DNA from 4 places in the Pseudoalteromonas sp. 20-92 genome. Region 3 is predicted to be linked to each of the others. Evidence: predicted binding sites of a transcription regulator. Region 3 holds the regulator's gene; each other region holds the start of a gene.
What was found. Region 3 encodes LexA, which represses DNA repair genes until DNA is damaged. Its sites were predicted from a motif close to TACTGTATNNNNATACAGTA; they were not measured.
Positions count from the first base shown of each region.

Region 1 (4,599 bases), on a different contig from region 3:
AAGCTCTCTGTTAGCAGCTTGCTCTGGGGTTTCGCCCGGATCAATTAAGCCTTTAGGAAAACCTAACTGGTAATTGTTTGTGCCCGCACAGTATTCACGTACAAGTAGTAACTCATTATCTGCACTTAACGGAACAATCATCACTGCTCCCCGGCCACCGCCGCGAATTCGCTCATACTGGCGCTCTTCGTTATTAGAAAACTTTAGCTCTAAAGACTCCACAGTAAACAGGCGGCTTTTAGCGACAACATTGTTACTGAGGATTTGTGGTGGTGTTGGGTGCTTTTTCTGTGTCATTGGCGTTAATTTGCTATCATGGCAGTTAGTTCAATAATAAACCTTATAAGTTGAAATTCCTATGTTAAATTGGTCAAAAATCGATACCGTTTTGCTCGACATGGATGGAACATTACTCGATTTACATTACGACAGTCATTTTTGGCTTAACGTTATCCCTGCGCAACACGCATTAGCGAGAGGCATTAGCCTAGATGCAGCTAAAGCAGATATTTTAAAACGCTATCAAGCTGTGAGCGGTCAAATACAGTGGTATTGTTTAGATTATTGGGAGCAGCAATTAAGCTTGCCTATAATGGAGCTTAAACGAGAGTCTCAGCATTTAATTAAAATGCGCGAAGACGTACCTCATTTTTTAACTGAGCTTAAAAAAGCAGGCAAAGAGTTAATTTTACTTACCAACGCCCACCCTGAGAGTGTCATGCTTAAATTTGAGCATACAGCGATTGATAACTACCTAGATGGCGTAGTGTCTACTCATGAATATGGAGTAAGTAAAGAGCAACAAAGTTTGTGGCACCAAGTACAAAAAGACTTAGGGTTTAATAAGCAGCGCACTTTGTTTGTAGATGACAGTGTGCCGGTTTTGAATGCCGCACGAGAATACGGCATTGAGCACTTACTTGCAGTTGCTAACCCAGATAGCCAACAACCACATAACGAAATAGCCGATTACCTAAGTGTTACCGACTATCGTAAGATTATCTAACTCAACTTACGTGACTTAAATTTTTGGGTAACGCGCTTCTAGCCCTTGATATACTAACTTTGCAAAATCTGCATGTTCTGTATCAAGGCTTTTAACTACTTCAACTAAATGCTCGTTATCTTCTTGCCCATTCCATTCTTTAATATAGCTACCATCTTTGTAACCGTGATCTTGGCGGAAAAAGTTTAACGTGTTTTTACCTACGTAGCCGCGATATAAATCATCAATATCCATACCCATTTGCGCCATACAGCCGGCAAAGGCACCTGCATTAAACGTTTTATCTGCAACAGCAGACGCCGCCAATATCTCTAGTGTTTGTTTAAAATCATCAGCTTGTTGAGCATTACTAAGCTCAGTTTCAAGTTGCTTTGCTAAGTCTTCGTAGCTAGTTTCGCCGTCAATTCTAAGCGATAGACCAAAATGAAAAATATCAACCAACTCTAAAATAACTTGTTCAGTATCTGGTGTTTGTTTTTTCCACCATTTCCAACCATGATGATCCAACATTTCAGCACACTCAACCCAAATAGCGCGGTACCATTCAAACCCTTGAGTAAACCATTGCTCATGTACTTTAGTATTCATGGCGTTTTGCATTTCTAGCATCACTACTAGCTTGTTTAAATTGGCAGACATATCAGTTCCTGTCGTTTTGATTGGCGTAATGTTCGTTGGTGTAATAATACAGATAAAATGCTGATTGTGCATTGCTGTATATTTTTATTAGTGTGCTAGTTATGTTTATCGTGACGTCGTAAACTCATGCCATGAATCAATTAAATCAATGAAATCTTCAAAGCCACAACCACTACTTAAGCCATTTTCTTCAAGCGCTAAATCGTCATCTTGATACGCTATTAGGTCTTCGCTGTCTTGATGAAGCGCATGGGCTTCAAATAATGCTTCGTCTTTGGTTAATATTAAATCTATTTCTTGGCCTTTTAGCGTTAGCGGCTCATAGCTTGAACTCACCGATGCAATAAGCGCTTGCACCATGGCTACTTTGTCTTTGCCTATTTCTTCGTTTAGCCAGCGACCAATAATAGCGTGTTCACTGCTTATTTTAATACGTAGCCCACTAATAGGGTCGCGAATAAATTGATATTCCATAGGGTTTGCCTGTAAATCTTTAATTGCGTAATTATATACGTAAACGCCCGTAAACCACAGGACATATAAAGTAAAATAGCGCCACATGGGCGCTATTTTACTCAACTTGAAAACCGTTAACTTCGCGATCTATAACGCGCTGCGTCAATAATCGACCATAAGTAAATAATAGGCACAAGTACAAAGCCTACAAGCACATAAATTAGTGCGTAACTTATTATAATAGCGAGTGCAAAAAATATAGCCGCTAAAATACGCCCTTGCACTAACTGCCCTAAACCAGGAAAAAATATATTACATAATGCTGCGATTACGTTACCGCCAGAACCTTGATCTGCCATACTAACCTCTGTATTTATTTGATTTTATAATTATTTACTTACACACTCTATGCCAATTTATTAAAGCTTACAAATCAAATAGTTAAATTAGTCTAGATTTAGAGAGTTAGTAAATTTTGCTAACTTTAGGTCAAATTAGCAATTTTTGTTATGTGTTTGCACTTTTCTATTCGCTCAATTAATTAGCAAGTTACTCGTTTTGAACACTATTTTATAAATAGCTGTTTATAAAAACAGTATTTTATTTAGCCTAACAAAAACACCTGTTATACTGGCCACAATATTGATTAAAAAGGCGTAACGATGGACGTTTCACAATTACTCGATGGCTTAAATGACAAACAACGCGATGCCGTTGCAGCCCCACTACAAAACATGCTGGTATTAGCAGGTGCTGGGTCTGGTAAAACACGAGTGTTAGTTCATCGTATTGCGTGGCTTATGCAAGTTGAGCAAGCCTCCGCTTACAGTATTTTTGCAGTTACATTTACTAATAAAGCCGCTAAAGAAATGCGTGGCCGCGTTGAAGAAACACTAAAAGCGCCTGTAGGTGGCATGTGGATTGGTACTTTCCATGGTTTATCGCATCGTATTTTACGTGCTCATCACCGTGAAGCTAACTTACCTGAAGCCTTTCAAATTTTAGACTCTGACGATCAACTTCGGATGATCAAGCGCTTATTAAAATCGATGAATATCGATGATAAAAAATGGCCTGCTAAACAATTTGGCTGGTACATTAGCGCCAAAAAAGATGAAGCACTTCGCCCTAAAGATATTCAAGCATACGATATTAACGAGCAAATGATGCTGCGTGTTTACGCCGCCTATCAAGAAGCCTGTGATAGAGCTGGTTTAGTTGATTTTGCCGAAATATTACTACGCAGCTACGAAGTGTTAAAAAATAACCCTACGTTACTACGTCATTACCAGCAACGCTTTGCACATATGCTCGTAGACGAGTTCCAAGATACAAATACCATTCAATATGCTTGGTTAAAGTTACTTGCAGGCGATACAAGCAGTATCATGATTGTAGGCGATGATGACCAAAGTATTTACGGTTGGCGCGGTGCTAAAATCGAAAATATTAAACGATTTTTAACTGACTTTAGCGCAGAAACCATTCGTCTTGAACAAAACTACCGTTCAACAGCAACTATTTTGAAAGCGTCTAATGCATTAATTCAAAATAACTCAGAGCGTATGGGTAAAAGCTTATGGACCGACGGTAACGATGGCGAGCCAATTTCTATTTATGCGGCATTTAATGAGTTAGACGAAGCACGCTTTGTAAGTAGCAAACTACGAAGCTGGTTAAATGCAGGTAATGCACTACAAGATGCCGCAATTTTATACCGTAGTAACGCGCAATCTCGTGTACTCGAGGAAGCCATGCTACAAGAAGGCTTAAAATACCGTATTTATGGTGGTATGCGATTCTTCGAACGACAAGAAATTAAAGATGCGTTGTCGTACTTACGCCTAGTAGGTAATCGTCAAGACGATGCCGCGTTTGAGCGTGTAATTAATACGCCAGCACGCGGTATTGGCGATAAAACATTGAGCCATATACGCGATTGTGCACGAGCAGAATCGTTACCGCTTTGGTATGCCGCAAAAGCAATTGTAGAACAACAGCATTTATCTGGTCGTGCTTCTGGTGCAGTAAGTAAGTTTGTAGAACTCGTTGAACAAATAGAAGATAAAATTAGCGATTTAACTTTGCATGAGCAAGCTAAGTACACAATTCAAACCTCAGGCTTGATGGCAATGTACCAAGCCGAAAAAGGTGAAAAAGGCCGTGCTCGCGTAGAAAACTTAGAAGAGCTAATTAGCGCTTGTGATCAGTATGAGCTGCCTGAAGACGAAGAGTACAGCTCACCTTTACAAGGCTTTTTAGCCCATACGTCACTTGAGTCAGGTGAAGGACAAGCAGAAGAACACGAAGACGCCGTACAAATGATGACGCTTCACTCAGCTAAAGGCTTAGAGTTTCCGCTAGTGTTTATGGTAGGCGTAGAAGAAGGCATGTTCCCTTCTCAGCAAAGCAACGAAGAGTCGGGTCGCTTAGAAGAAGAGCGCCGCCTTTGTTATGTAGGCATGACACGAGCAATGGATAAGTTATACATTAGCCAT
Region 1 is NZ_JANJGQ010000007.1:4,226-8,824, reverse strand. Features, by position in the region: gene nudE (ADP compounds hydrolase NudE) at 1-297, opposite strand, end outside; gene yrfG (GMP/IMP nucleotidase) at 359-1,006, shown strand; gene NRL14_RS08750 (dUTP diphosphatase) at 1,022-1,645, opposite strand; gene NRL14_RS08745 (YacL family protein) at 1,751-2,119, opposite strand; gene NRL14_RS08740 (hypothetical protein) at 2,236-2,460, opposite strand; gene uvrD (DNA helicase II) at 2,764-4,599, shown strand, end outside.
Region 1: the regulator LexA is predicted to act here: its motif matches at 2,680-2,699, upstream of uvrD (DNA helicase II).

Region 2 (4,599 bases), on a different contig from region 3:
TTTAGATGACGACGAGTAACTCTTAAATTTTAAGTACTCGTAAAGTAGAGATGGACCCAAGTGGTCCATTTTTGTTATGTGGGTTTTAATATCAATCTGAATAATACTAACCAACCAATCCGCAATCATGCTTAATCAGTTTGAGGGATTAAATCTGACGCTAACGGCGTTAAAAATTTCTGATATAGGACAATTAAATAACGATTTTTTGTCTTGCTATCGACACGATTCTGTTATCTAAAAATAGATCACTTAATTAAAAAAGTTGGTATAAGTATTTGAACAATATAAATTATCTAATAACCCTATAATACCAACCTGCATAAATCTTTGATCAATTTAACGAATTAAATTGCACTATAACGTCGTTAAAAATTTTTTATTTAGAACAACTAGATACAAAAACTTTTGCCTAGTTCTAGCGTAATTTTCTTAACGTTAAATAGACCCCATACATAAGCAGATTGGTATAAAAATTTTATTTAGAGACGCTGAGTTTTTTGGAAATAAATAACTTTTCGTGCGTATGCGCCACATTTAGTTAAATAATATGTACAAAACTAGAGTACATATTATTTAACTAATTAGTGTGTTTCAAAATACCTGATGCCTGGGTAAGTTGAGGTTTATAGGCTGTGGCACTTTTTATACTTTTTAGCACTGCCACATGGGCAATCATCGTTCCTGCCAATTTTTATATCTGCAACAGGTAATATAACGCCGTCAGAATATTTCCACTGATTTTTTTCTTTAATGAATTTTGATTGTTCGTGCAATTCACAGTATAAATTATCATAAAAGTAGTGCGCTTTAAATTCTACAAAACCCTGACTATCATCGTGGCCTGAGTCTATAATTGTCAGTTTTATAAAGCGGCAACCATCTGCAAATTCTTTAATTTCTTTAACGGGGTTTTCGGGCTGTTTATCTGTTGTATATGTTTGATAAATATACTTAGCATTTTTGAGTGCATAAGCACTATAACGAGAGCGCATAAGTAGCTCTGGTGTTTGAGGATGCTGTATTGCCAAATGAAAAGGTTCGCAGCAGTCAACATAATTTTGTTGGCTGCCACAAAGACATAATGTTTTATTCAGTGAGGTCATAATTTTGGTGTAAAGCTAAAATGTTAGTTTAACAAGATTATTGAGCTAGTAATATCTCTGTGGTTTGTTTGTTTTTCGTGAAGCAATATAACTTTGTATTTGTTTTACTCATATCCAGAGATAAGCTAGTTAATAGCTGGTTATTAACTATACCAGTCCAAGTAATTACAGCTGCAAAATTACCGTTGTGTAAAGCCGAATTTAATACGTACTCTAGATTCACTAAGTGTTTTTGTCTAATAACGAGTAATTTACTCGTATCGATAGAGCACGAATCAAGTAGCGCTTTACTAGGGACGTGATCGGGTGCGATTAATAATGTCCAAGCATTTAAGCTATTGTATTGATGTAATACTTTTAATAGCTCAAATGTTGCCGAAATTTCATCTTCAATTTCAATTAAATTAACACAATCGCTTTTATTGTCTTGTTGGTAGCTTTTAACTGTTCGTACGGTAATTGGTTGTAACATATCGCTTCACTCACTGGGTTTTTATACAGTATTTACATACAGTAGTTTATACAGTGTTTGTGTGCAAGTGTTTTTTGCTATTTTTTTGTACGATAATTTAAGATTTAGACTTTTTTTAAATTGTCATTTTTTTAAGTTATTAATATTTAATGATTTAAATTTACCTTTATGTTGTTGTTTCCAACTGTGCATTATTGTGTTGAATACTGTATACACCTGTTGAAGGTTGATATGGCAGCTTTAAATAATGATTTCATGTGTAAATTACAGCTTAGTTTCGTATGTGTAATTTACTCTTCGTTAGCGTTATTTGGTATTAGGTGAGAAAACTTCAATTGGTGAATTTGTTCATATAAACTTGCAGCGTAGCATTGGGCATCTTTAAAGCGTTTAGTTTCAATGTGTTTACGCAAGTCAGTTAATGCAGTAGTTGCTGGCTCGTGACCTTGACTACTTGATAAGCTTAGCCATGCAACAGCATGAAATACACTTTGCGGAACACCTTGGCCTTTTACAAAAAATAGTCCTAAGTAAAATTGTGCTCGAAGTTCTCCAGACATCGCAGCTAAACGCATCCACTTCGCAGCAAGTGCATTTTGATTATTTTTTAAATAATACAGTGCTTTGTTCAGTGTATTTTGCTGACTATTTTCGTTAGTTGGCGTTGAGTTAGTGTCGCTAGGTTGCGTGACAAAGGACAGTATATTGTCTAACTGCTGCTCTAAATCTTGGCCTGTCGGTGTTGTTTTTATCATGCTCACTCATTCGTTATGTAACTAAGTCAATAGTTTAGTATATCGCAAGGTAAAATGTCCTGTAAAAGATGATTTTTATGTTAAAATATTGCCACTTTTTACAACCATAAGTCTATTATGCTCGAAGCTTTATTTAAAATTAGTGAGAATGGCTCATCAGTCCGCCGTGAATGCATTGCGGGTATTACTACATTTATCACAATGGTTTACATTGTATTTGTTAACCCTGCCATGTTAGCAGAGGCTGGAATGGATCAGGGAGCTGCTTTTGTAGCAACTTGTATTGCAGCTGCTATTGGTTGTTTTATTATGGGGTTGTGGGCTAATTATCCTTTAGCATTAGCGCCTGGAATGGGGTTAAATGCATTTTTTACATATGGTGTTGTATTAGGGATGGGTTACACATGGCAGGCGGCATTAGGTGCTGTTTTTATGTCTGGGTGTATATTTTTACTTCTAAGCCTGTTTAAAGTTCGTGAGTGGATTATTAATGCCATTCCTTTGGTTTTAAAGCGGGCCATTGCAACGGGTATTGGCGCATTTTTAGCTTTAATTGCTCTTAAAAATGCGGGCATCATCGTTGCCAGCCCTGCAACGTTAGTACAATTAGGTGATATAACTTCAGCTGGCCCATTATTAGCTATTTTCAGCTTTTTTATTATTGCTGCGCTTTTATATCGTAACTTTAAAAGTGGTGTGTTAATTAGTATTTTATTAGTGACCTGTATCGCACTGGCTTTAGGGCTTGTTGAATACCATGGAATTGTTGCTACGCCTCCTTCTATTTTACCTACTTTTATGCAGCTTGATTTTGGTGCTGCACTTGAATTGTCTATGTTGAGCGTTATTTTCGCATTTTTGTTTGTGGATTTATTTGATACCTCGGGTACTTTAGTTGCAGTTACTCAAAAAGCAGGGCTTGCTGATGAAAAAGGAAATATGCCTCGGTTAGGAAGAGCGCTAAGTGCTGACAGTACAGCAACAATTGCAGGCGCTATGTTAGGTACTTCTACTACAACATCTTATATAGAGTCTGTTGCAGGTGTATCTGTAGGTGGGCGTACTGGTTTAACAGCAGTTGTGGTAGGTATTTGCTTTTTACTTATGATGTTTTTTGCACCACTTGCGCAAATGGTACCAGCTTACGCAACCGCTGGAGCCATTTTATATGTTGCAGTTTTAATGCTACAAAATCTGAAGTTTGTTAATTGGGATGATATGACCGATGCCATTCCCGTTACAGTCGTTTTACTGATGACGCCATTAACGTTTTCAATTGCTCATGGTATAGCACTTGGTTTTATATCTTATACGGTAGTAAAAGTGTTGTGTGGTAAGCAAGACGAAGTCACAATTAGCGTATGGATTTTAACGGCACTGTTTATTATTAAATTTGCATTTTTGTCTTAAATTTATACAGTTAGATAAAAAAGGCCATACAAATTTGTATGGCCTTTTTTAGTTATTTTTAACATTCAATAATATTAACAGCCAATCCACCGCGAGCGGTTTCTTTGTATTTAGTTTTCATATCGTTGCCGGTTTCAAGCATGGTTTTAATCACTTTATCAAGTGATACCTTTTGCTCTCCACTGCCACGAATAGCTAAACGTGAGGCATTAATTGCTTTAATCGCGCCCATTGCATTACGTTCAATACACGGCACTTGTACTAAGCCACCAACAGGGTCGCACGTGAGGCCTAAATTATGTTCCATACCAATTTCTGCTGCGTTTTCTACTTGCACAACATTGCCACCAACAATTTCGGTTAATGCGCCTGCTGCCATAGAGCACGCAACGCCAACTTCACCTTGGCAACCTACTTCGGCACCCGATATAGAGGCATTCTTTTTATATAAAATACCAATAGCAGCAGCCGTTAATAAATAACGTGTGGCTATATCGCGGTCTACTTCTTTCACAAATGTGTGATAGTACATAAGTACAGCTGGTAAAATACCCGCAGCACCATTAGTTGGTGCGGTAACTACACGGCCACCTGCCGCATTTTCTTCGTTTACGGCAAGGGCAAATAAATCAACCCAGTCCATTGCACGAAGTGGGTCGTTACTGACTTCTATATTTAGTTTTAAGTATAAGCTAGGCGCACGGCGCTTTACTTTTAAGCCGCCAGGTAAAATACCTTCTGTACGCATACCACGGTCAATACAGGCCATCATTACTTTCCAGATATGAAACAGCGTGTCTTTTATTTCATCTTCAGTGCGCAGTGTCTTTTCGTTCTTCATCATCAAGCTTGAAAC
Region 2 is NZ_JANJGQ010000008.1:35,606-40,204, forward strand. Features, by position in the region: gene NRL14_RS09580 (DUF6172 family protein) at 1-19, shown strand, start outside; gene NRL14_RS09585 (YchJ family protein) at 627-1,106, opposite strand; gene NRL14_RS09590 (SulA-like leucine-rich domain-containing protein) at 1,144-1,578, opposite strand; gene NRL14_RS09595 (tetratricopeptide repeat protein) at 1,869-2,333, opposite strand; gene NRL14_RS09600 (NCS2 family permease) at 2,451-3,743, shown strand; gene NRL14_RS09605 (L-serine ammonia-lyase) at 3,802-4,599, opposite strand, start outside.
Region 2: the regulator LexA is predicted to act here: its motif matches at 1,603-1,622, upstream of NRL14_RS09590 (SulA-like leucine-rich domain-containing protein).

Region 3 (4,599 bases):
AGATTGGTTATTTTGCAGTGTATTGTTATTTACCGGTGGGCTAGATGCAGATCTAAAATTTGCAATTGTTGGGTTTGTTAAATTTAAGACTCTAGCGTTATCGTGTTTTGATGGAGTTCCCATAACACTTCCGCTGTATGATTTGTTTGGATTTGACCAGTAATTGATTCTTGTGCAGTTATTTGTACAGTTATAAGCCATTACTGAACGCCATTGTGATTGAGGTTGCTGATAACCATGGCCGAACGAATAAGGAGATGTTGATGGATCGTTTTCAGGGTTATGACGAGCACCTTGTAAATGACCAATTTCATGACCGAAAGAGTAATAGCCGGTTGCACAGTCATAATCAACCATCGCAAATGCGCTGTTAGCATTTGCACCAATTGCTTTGGCTTGGCCACAGTAGCCGTTAATGTCGTTTATTAATATGACTACATCAGCACCGTATTGATCTCGTAGTGTGTGCGCTTCATCCATATAACCATCGTTTTTGGCAGCTAAACGATTTAAATCCGTACCTGAATTTGTAGCTTCAGTATAATTAACTCGGCTTACATGGGCCAAACTAACAACTGCATTGACACCTGAGTTTTGGTAACCCTGATTAGTCTCTACTATTGCAAGATCAATCAAGCTATTAATATCACTAGATTTTTGTTCTGCGGCTGGGGTGTATAAAACGAGTAAGCTAATATTGCTTTGCGCGTTAGTTGCCATAGCTGTTTGGAAGCTTTGTTCTGTTAAAATTTGTTCACTGATTGAAATAGTGTTATTAGATTGTTGATAATCGGGTGCATGCTCAGCAGGTTGTTTGGCAGGATCTAATTCAATAAAATTATGACCAGAATGTTTATTCGGTTGCAATTTATAAACATGTTCATTTACCTTTATCGTACCAGAAATCCCCTTTGTAGATTTTATCAGTGTTACTTCGTCACCATCTAAGCTTTTACCTACCCAGATTAAGTTACCAGTTGCTGATGTACTTGCTGTACTTTTGATAAATTCAATGTCACTTCCCTGAACAGGTAAAAAGAATGCATTGGTTTTTGCGCTTAGTTCGAAAAGCGGTTGCCCAAATTGAGATTGAGCATTACCTTCTTTATTAATGTTTTGCGTAAAGTTAGAGTGCTGCACTTCGAAAAGTGGGACTTGGGCATACGCATAGCCGCTAAACAATAAGCCAATAAACAATGGTGAATATTTTTTCATTTGATAATCCTTTTAAGTGTTTGTACACATAAAGTGTACATGTTAATAAGTTGTTTTCAATTTATTAACATGTGGCTGTCATCAAATTAGCCCTTAATCGTAAATATAAAGATACAAATGTTTATTTTATGTAAGCATTCGTTGTTTCTACATAAGTGTAAAAGTGATTTATTAACAGCAAGCAATCAATGTAATTTAAATTTGCGATTTTTATTTAACTGTATATACTCACAGTTAAATGTACTGTATGGAAAACCAGTTGTATGCGACCATTAACGAAGCGCCAAGCTCAAATTCTCGAATTAGTTAAAGTTTTTATTAAAGACACTGGTATGCCTCCTACACGTGCTGAAATTGCACAAACATTAGGCTTTAAAAGTGCCAATGCTGCTGAAGAGCATTTAAAAGCGCTTGCTAAAAAAGGTGCTATTAAGATGAAACCAGGTGCAAGCCGAGGTATTCAACTTGTTGAGGAAGAAGAGCCTGAACAGTTAGGTTTACCTCTTATCGGGCGAGTCGCAGCGGGAGAGCCTATTTTGGCGCAAGAGCACGTTGAGAGTCATTGTAAAATTGATCCATTAATGTTTAAACCGGCTGCTGATTTTTTATTGCGAGTTAACGGTATGAGCATGAAAGATATAGGTATTATGGATGGTGATTTGTTAGCTGTGCATAAAACTCAAGTTGCAGAAAATGGACAAGTTGTAGTTGCTCGTGTTGATGATGATGTTACCGTAAAGCGGTTTGAAAAAGCAGGCCGAAAAGTATTATTGCATGCTGAGAATGACGACTTTTCGCCAATTGAAGTTGATCTAGAAAATGAATCTTTTAATATAGAAGGTTTAGCCGTTGGAGTTATTCGTAACGCTGATTGGATGTAGTTTTTAATTTATTTTTATAAATGCGTGCTTTTTAGCACGCATTTTTGTTTTAACATTAGCACTAAAAATAGGACGTAAACAGCCAACTAATTATTTTAGCTGTAAATTTTTTTGCACTTATATTTTCCCCCTCCGAATGCGTTAAACCCCTTTGTTTTGCTCATATTTAGAACTTCCTGTTGACTAGTTGATTACTGACTTTTTATTAATTACTCAATATCACCTGGTTGTTTTTTATACTAAAACTTGCTTGTTGTTCATTTTTTAGCTAATTATTAATGTGCTGAGCTAATAATAACTCACAGCTTTTTAGTTTTGAGAACACACAATATACACAAACTCGTTGTTGGCGCAGCAAAACCAATCAATATTAAATAAGATTGGCTAAAAAAATAAAAATAACGAATTGGCGTTTAAGCCGTATGCCTCTTCGCTTTGCATTCGCAATAGCATCAAAGGAGCCGTCACATGGGTAAACTGACCTCTACCTTGTGGCTTATATTATGTGTTTTTTCGCACTCAGTTTTGGCGAACAGCCAATACAATATGCGCAAAGGCGTAACCGATATAAGCAATAATGTATATCAGCTGCACATGACCATATTTATAATATGTTGTGTGATTGGGGTGATAGTGTTCGCAATTATGTTTTGGGCACTTATTCATCACCGTAAATCTAAAGGGGCTGTACCTGCCCAATTTCACGAAAGCACTAAAGTAGAAATACTTTGGACTGCAATTCCGTTTGTTATTTTAATTGCTATGGCAGTACCAGCCACTAAAACCCTTATTGCAATGGAAGATGCCAGCAAAGCTGATCTCACTATTAAAATTACGGGTTCGCAATGGAAATGGCATTATGAATATATGGGCGAAGATGTAGAGTTCTACTCTATTTTATCTACCCCGCAAGATGAAATCGCGAATCTTGCAGATAAAAACCCTAACTACTTACTTGAGGTTGATAAGCCTCTTGTACTGCCAATAAATCAAAAAGTACGATTTTTAATGACTTCTGACGATGTTATTCACTCTTGGTGGGTACCTGATTTTGCAGTTAAAAAAGATGCGAACCCCGGCTTTATAAACGAAACATGGACGAACATAAACGAAGAAGGTACTTACCGAGGCCAATGTGCCGAGCTGTGTGGTAAAGATCATGGCTTCATGCCCGTTGTGGTGGTTGCTAAATCTGAGGCTGATTTTAAAACATGGTTAGCAGATGCAAAGCAGGCTAAACAAAAAGCAGCATTAGCAGATGCCGCATTACTTGATAAAACCCTCCCAAAAGAAGAGTTAATGACTTTAGGCGAACAAGTATATATGGCTAATTGTGCAGCGTGCCATCAGCCTACGGGCATGGGGTTACCGGGTGTATTTCCTGCACTTAAAGGCAGCCCGATAGTGCTTGGCGATATAAAAGATCACATTGATGTAGTTATCCATGGACGACCCGGTACGGCAATGCAAGCTTTTGCCAAGCAGTTATCTATAAAGCAATTAGCTGCGGTTATTACTTATAAACGTAATGCGTGGGGTAATGATACGGGTGATGTTATTCAACCGAGTCAAATACAGACAGCACTTGATGCCAAAGTGGAGGCGAACTAATGAGTAGCATAGTAGAACAACCTAACGCCAATGAAGCTCATCATGCTCATCACCCAGCTAAAGGTTTTAAACGCTGGCTTTACACAACTAATCATAAAGATATAGGTAGTTTATATTTAATTTTTTCGCTGACCATGTTCTTAATTGGTGGCGCAATGGCTATGGTGATCAGAGCTGAATTATTTCAACCAGGCTTACAGTTGGTCGATCCTCACTTTTTTAATCAAATGACCACAGTTCATGGTTTAATTATGGTGTTTGGTGCGGTTATGCCCGCCTTTACAGGCCTTGCTAACTGGATGATACCACTCATGATTGGCGCGCCAGATATGGCATTGCCAAGAATGAATAACTGGAGCTTTTGGATTTTACCGTTTGCGTTTTTAATCCTATTGGCATCGTTATTTATGCCTGGTGGGGGGCCTGCATTTGGCTGGACTTTTTATGCACCACTGTCCACAACATACAGTAATGATAATACTGCATTGTTTGTATTTGCCGTACATATTATGGGAATTAGCTCAATAATGGGCGCAATCAATGTGATTGTAACCATAGTGAACTTACGTGCCCCCGGCATGACATGGATGAAGTTGCCCTTATTTGTATGGACGTGGTTAATTACTGCCTTTTTATTAATTGCGGTAATGCCAGTGCTTGCAGGGGCTGTCACTATGGTACTTACCGATAAGTACTTTGCGACCAGCTTTTTTGATGCTGCAGGCGGTGGCGACCCGGTGATGTTTCAGCACATTTTTTGGTTTTTTGGTCACCCTGAAGTGTACATAATGATTCTTCCTGCCTTTGGCATTATATCTACAATAGTACCTACCTTTTCTCGTAAAAAACTTTTTGGCTATGCCTCAATGGTATACGCCACATCCTCCATAGC
Region 3 is NZ_JANJGQ010000011.1:35,673-40,271, forward strand. Features, by position in the region: gene NRL14_RS11310 (M12 family metallo-peptidase) at 1-1,215, opposite strand, end outside; gene lexA (transcriptional repressor LexA) at 1,479-2,096, shown strand; gene coxB (cytochrome c oxidase subunit II) at 2,565-3,707, shown strand; gene ctaD (cytochrome c oxidase subunit I) at 3,707-4,599, shown strand, end outside.

Region 4 (4,599 bases), on a different contig from region 3:
TAGCCACGCAAGTCTTAACGCTCTGTGAATTAAGCGTTAACTGATTATATAGTGGGTAAAATTGTAATAACTTGGTTTAGAGTAACTATGTGAAAATATGGTGGGTAACATTATAAAATTAGGTATACGCGCTTGCTGTACATTTACTTATGCAAGCGCAAGTGATTAATTGTAATTTAGATTAAGTCGTCTTTTTTGGCATTAATCCAAAGTGATGGTATGCACTGTCAGAGACTATTCGCCCGCGAGGTGTGCGCTGAATAAATCCTTGCTGGATTAAAAATGGTTCTATCACATCTTCTATTGTTTCGCGCTCTTCGCCAATAGCAGCCGCTACATTGTCGAGCCCTACAGGACCGCCCATAAATTTTTCGATTATGGCGAGTAAATACTTGCGGTCCATATAATCAAAACCACTTTTATCTACGTCAATCATATCAAGCGCTTGCTTAGCTACATCGGCGTTTACTGTGCCGTCAGATTTTACTTGAGTGTAATCGCGTACACGGCGCAATAAGCGGTTTGCAATACGTGGTGTGCCGCGCGAGCGCTGAGCAATTTCGGTAGCGCCATCGTCACACATCTCTAAATCAAGGTAATGTGCAGAGCGCCCTACTATGTGCGATAAATCTTCTACAGAATAAAATTCTAATCGCTGCACAATTCCAAAACGGTCACGCAGTGGCGATGTAAGCGAGCCTGCTCGTGTGGTTGCACCAATAAGTGTAAATGCAGGTAAGTCTAATTTAATAGAACGCGCAGCTGGGCCTTCACCAATCATTATATCAAGCTGGTAGTCTTCCATTGCCGGATAGAGTATTTCTTCAACTTGTGGGCTTAATCTGTGTATTTCATCAATAAACAGTACATCGCCTTCTTCTAAATTGGTAAGTAACGCAGCTAAATCGCCTGCTTTTTCAAGTACAGGGCCTGATGTTGTTTTAATACTTACGTGTAATTCATTGGCGACAATATTTGCAAGCGTGGTTTTACCAAGCCCAGGTGGGCCAAATATTAATAAATGATCGAGCGCTTCACCACGGGTTCGCGCAGCTTCAATAAAAATTTCCATTTGCTGCTTAACATGAGGCTGGCCTCTATAGTCGGCTAAAAGTTTTGGTCTTATTGCACGATCTATAGAATCTTCATTTTTTTTTTCAGTCGCATCAATTAAGCGATCCGCTTCAATCATGGGTTACTCACAACATAGATTTTAAAGATTCTCTAATAAGAACCTCAGTAGACATATCGGGTTTACTTATCGATTTTACTGCTTTTTGAGCTTGTGGCAATTTATAACCTAATGCAAGCAGTGCCGATACGGCATCATCCGCTGCATTATTAGCAATTGTCGCATCGCTCATTGGCTCTATTACTGCGCTGTCGCTAAATGGCGTAAATAAATCATTACCCCAATCTTTTAGTCTGTCTTTCATTTCGAGTACTAAACGCTCCGCTGTTTTTTTACCTACACCGGGTAATTTAACAAGCGATGTTGAGTCTTCGTTATTTACACAACTTACAAATTGTTTTGCCGACATGCCCGATAAAATAGCTAAGCCAAGTTTTGGCCCTACGCCATTTGCTTTTAATAGCTCTCTAAACAAAGCACGTTCAACTTTATTATTAAAACCAAACAATAGTTGAGCATCTTCACGCACTACAAAGTGAGTGTAAACAATCGCGTTTTCACCAATTTTTGGTAAATCGTAAAAACAGGTCATTGGCATTTGTACTTCGTAACCTACACCACTTACTTCGAGTAATATTTCTGGTGGTTGTTTTTCGACTAAAATACCATTTAAGCGGCCTATCATAATTATTTCCTTAAACGTCCTCTAACGGTTTTGCTTGCGCTACCCGCTAGTTTAATTAAATTTTGTTCTGAGTGGGCGTGGCAAATCGCAATAGCGAGTGCATCCGCTGCATCGGCCTGTGGCGTACCGGGTAGTTTTAAAATATTTTTTACCATGTGTTGCACTTGTGTTTTATCTGCGCCACCGTTGCCTACTACTGCTTGCTTAATTTGCCTAGCTGAGTATTCAAATACGGGTAAGTCGGCCATTGCAGCGCCAACAATCGCAGCGCCTCTAGCTTGACCTAGTTTTAAAGCGGAATCGGGGTTGTGCGCCATAAATACTTTTTCAATGGCAAAAGTTTCTGGCGAAAACTGCTCAATAAGCTGTGTAATGCCTTGGTAGATCATTTTAAGCCTAATCGGAAAAGGATGATCGGCTAGCTTAATACAGCCACTGCCTAAGTATGTAAATTTAGAACCTTGATGGGCAACAACACCATATCCGGTCAAACGTGAACCAGGATCGATCCCTAAAATAATGGCCAAACAGCGCTCCATTGTTATTATTTTTAAATTACGCCAATAATGCCAGAGCACTGTATAAATTACCAGTACAAAGAAAAACAAAAATGCCCACGTACTAGGTGGGTATTTACAGGAGCATGTTAGTTTAAGCTTACCCTAGGGCACGCACTAATCCTTGGGTGTTTTGTTTAAGTGTTCGGGCAATCATTAAATAACCTAAACCAGCCACAAATACGCCGCCAGCTACCGGCCCAATAATCCATATATGTGGGTGTAGCTTACCGGCTAAATCAAACATTTGTTGCTGCACAATTAAAAGCGCTATATCACTAAAAAATGCGGCAACTAAACCGGCTAAACCACCGAGTAATAAAAACTCATACAGGGTCGCGTTTTTAATTAATCGGCTTTTAGCCCCAAGCGTTCTAAGTATTACAATTTCTTGCATACGCTCACCTAAACTAGCTTGCACTTGCGATATAAGCACAAGCGCCCCACACAGCACAACAATAGCCAGTACAAACCCAATTGCGAGAGAGACTTGCGATATAGTTGTTTGTATTTGCTTAACAAAGTTATCAATATCAATGGCTGTAATAGTAGGGTAAGTACGTAATAACTGGCTAAAGTCACGTTTTTGATCTGGATTTATACGTACCGACGAAATATACGTCGCCGGAAAATCTGCAAGTACATCAGGACTTAAAATAATAAAAAAGTTAGGTTTAAGCGTGGCCCAATTTACTTTGCGCACACTAGTGATTTTAGCGTCGAACGACTGCGAACCAATTAAAAATGTAAGCGTATCGCCTATCTCAACATCTAAACGCTCAAGCATCGACTCCTCTACTGAAGCCTCAGCCATCGCATTTTCACCAAACCACGTGCCTTGTGTTACTTCATTTTGATCAGGCACATCTTTAAGCCATGTAAGATTTAGCTCACGACCAATACCTGCACGTGCTTCTTCGTCTTTTTTCTCGTTGTCTTGCAGCGATACAGAACGTGCTACCAACTCGCCGTTTACCGCATTTACACGTCCACGAATAGTCGGATAAAACTCTGATACCTGAATATCTTTTTGTGCTAAATATTCATTAATTGGCTCAAGCTCATTTTGCGTAATATTAACTAAAAACGCATTAGGCGCATCGTTTGGTAGTTGCGACTGCCAATCAGATATCATCTCGTTTTTAAGTACCACTAAAAACAGCAGTAATTTAATCGCTAACGAAAAACTAATTAACTGTACCGCGTTCACATTGGCACGCTTTTGAATAGACGCAATTGCAAGCGACCAACTGTTACCTGGCTTTAATCCTAGTTTTCGACCACCACCAAATATTAATTTAGATACTAAAAACAGCACACCAATTAGCGCAAGTGTTGATATAAACAAAATAAGCGTTATTTTTATGTTGTTGCTAAATAACCACATTAATAAAAACACGGTTAGCGCACTCATACCTAAATGCACACGACTTACTGCCAACTTGTCACCTAAGTTACGGCGCAGTACTCTAAGCGGCGGAATATCAAATAAATCAAATAATGGTTTAATAGAAAACATAACAGCACAAATTACGCCGGTGCTTATAGCCACCAGCCAAGGTTTAAAGCCACCTAAGGGTAACTCTGTGCCCATACTTTTTGATAAGTAACTTGTTGCTATTTCTTGCAAACCATAACCAATTAACAGCCCTATACTTACCGCCATTGCACATACAAGCAATAAATGCAGCATGTATATTTTGCGGATCATTGAGCGGCTACCGCCGAGCGTTTTCATCATCGCTACTGGGTCGTATTGGCGTTCACAATAACGTTTTGCTGAAACAGCTATAGCCACTGCAGCCAAAATAATACCTAATAGGCCGGCAAGTAATAAAAAGCTCTCTGCGCGGTTTAAACTGTTTGAAATGGGTGATTGGCGGTCTTTAACGCCATACCATTGTTGGTTTTCTTTCATTTGTGGTTTAAGCCACTCGTAAAAGCTATTTATGTCGGCCTCACTACCTGCATAAAGTTGGCGGTAATAAACACGACTACCTGGCTGCACAACTTCGGTTTTTGCCACATCGTCAATATTAATAAGCACACGACGGCTGCTTGAAAATACATTAAATGGCGCGTCTGGCTCTTCTACAATAACTTTTGAAACATTAAATAATGCAGCGCCAAGCTCTACTTGCGCGCCTATATCAATATTTAAACTGTAAAATACCGATTCACTTAGCCACACATTACCTGGATTTGGACCACCGTTTGCAATAACC
Region 4 is NZ_JANJGQ010000005.1:38,507-43,105, reverse strand. Features, by position in the region: gene ruvB (Holliday junction branch migration DNA helicase RuvB) at 182-1,192, opposite strand; gene ruvA (Holliday junction branch migration protein RuvA) at 1,200-1,817, opposite strand; gene ruvC (crossover junction endodeoxyribonuclease RuvC) at 1,820-2,344, opposite strand; gene NRL14_RS06795 (ABC transporter permease) at 2,475-4,599, opposite strand, start outside.
Region 4: the regulator LexA is predicted to act here: its motif matches at 2,393-2,412, upstream of ruvC (crossover junction endodeoxyribonuclease RuvC).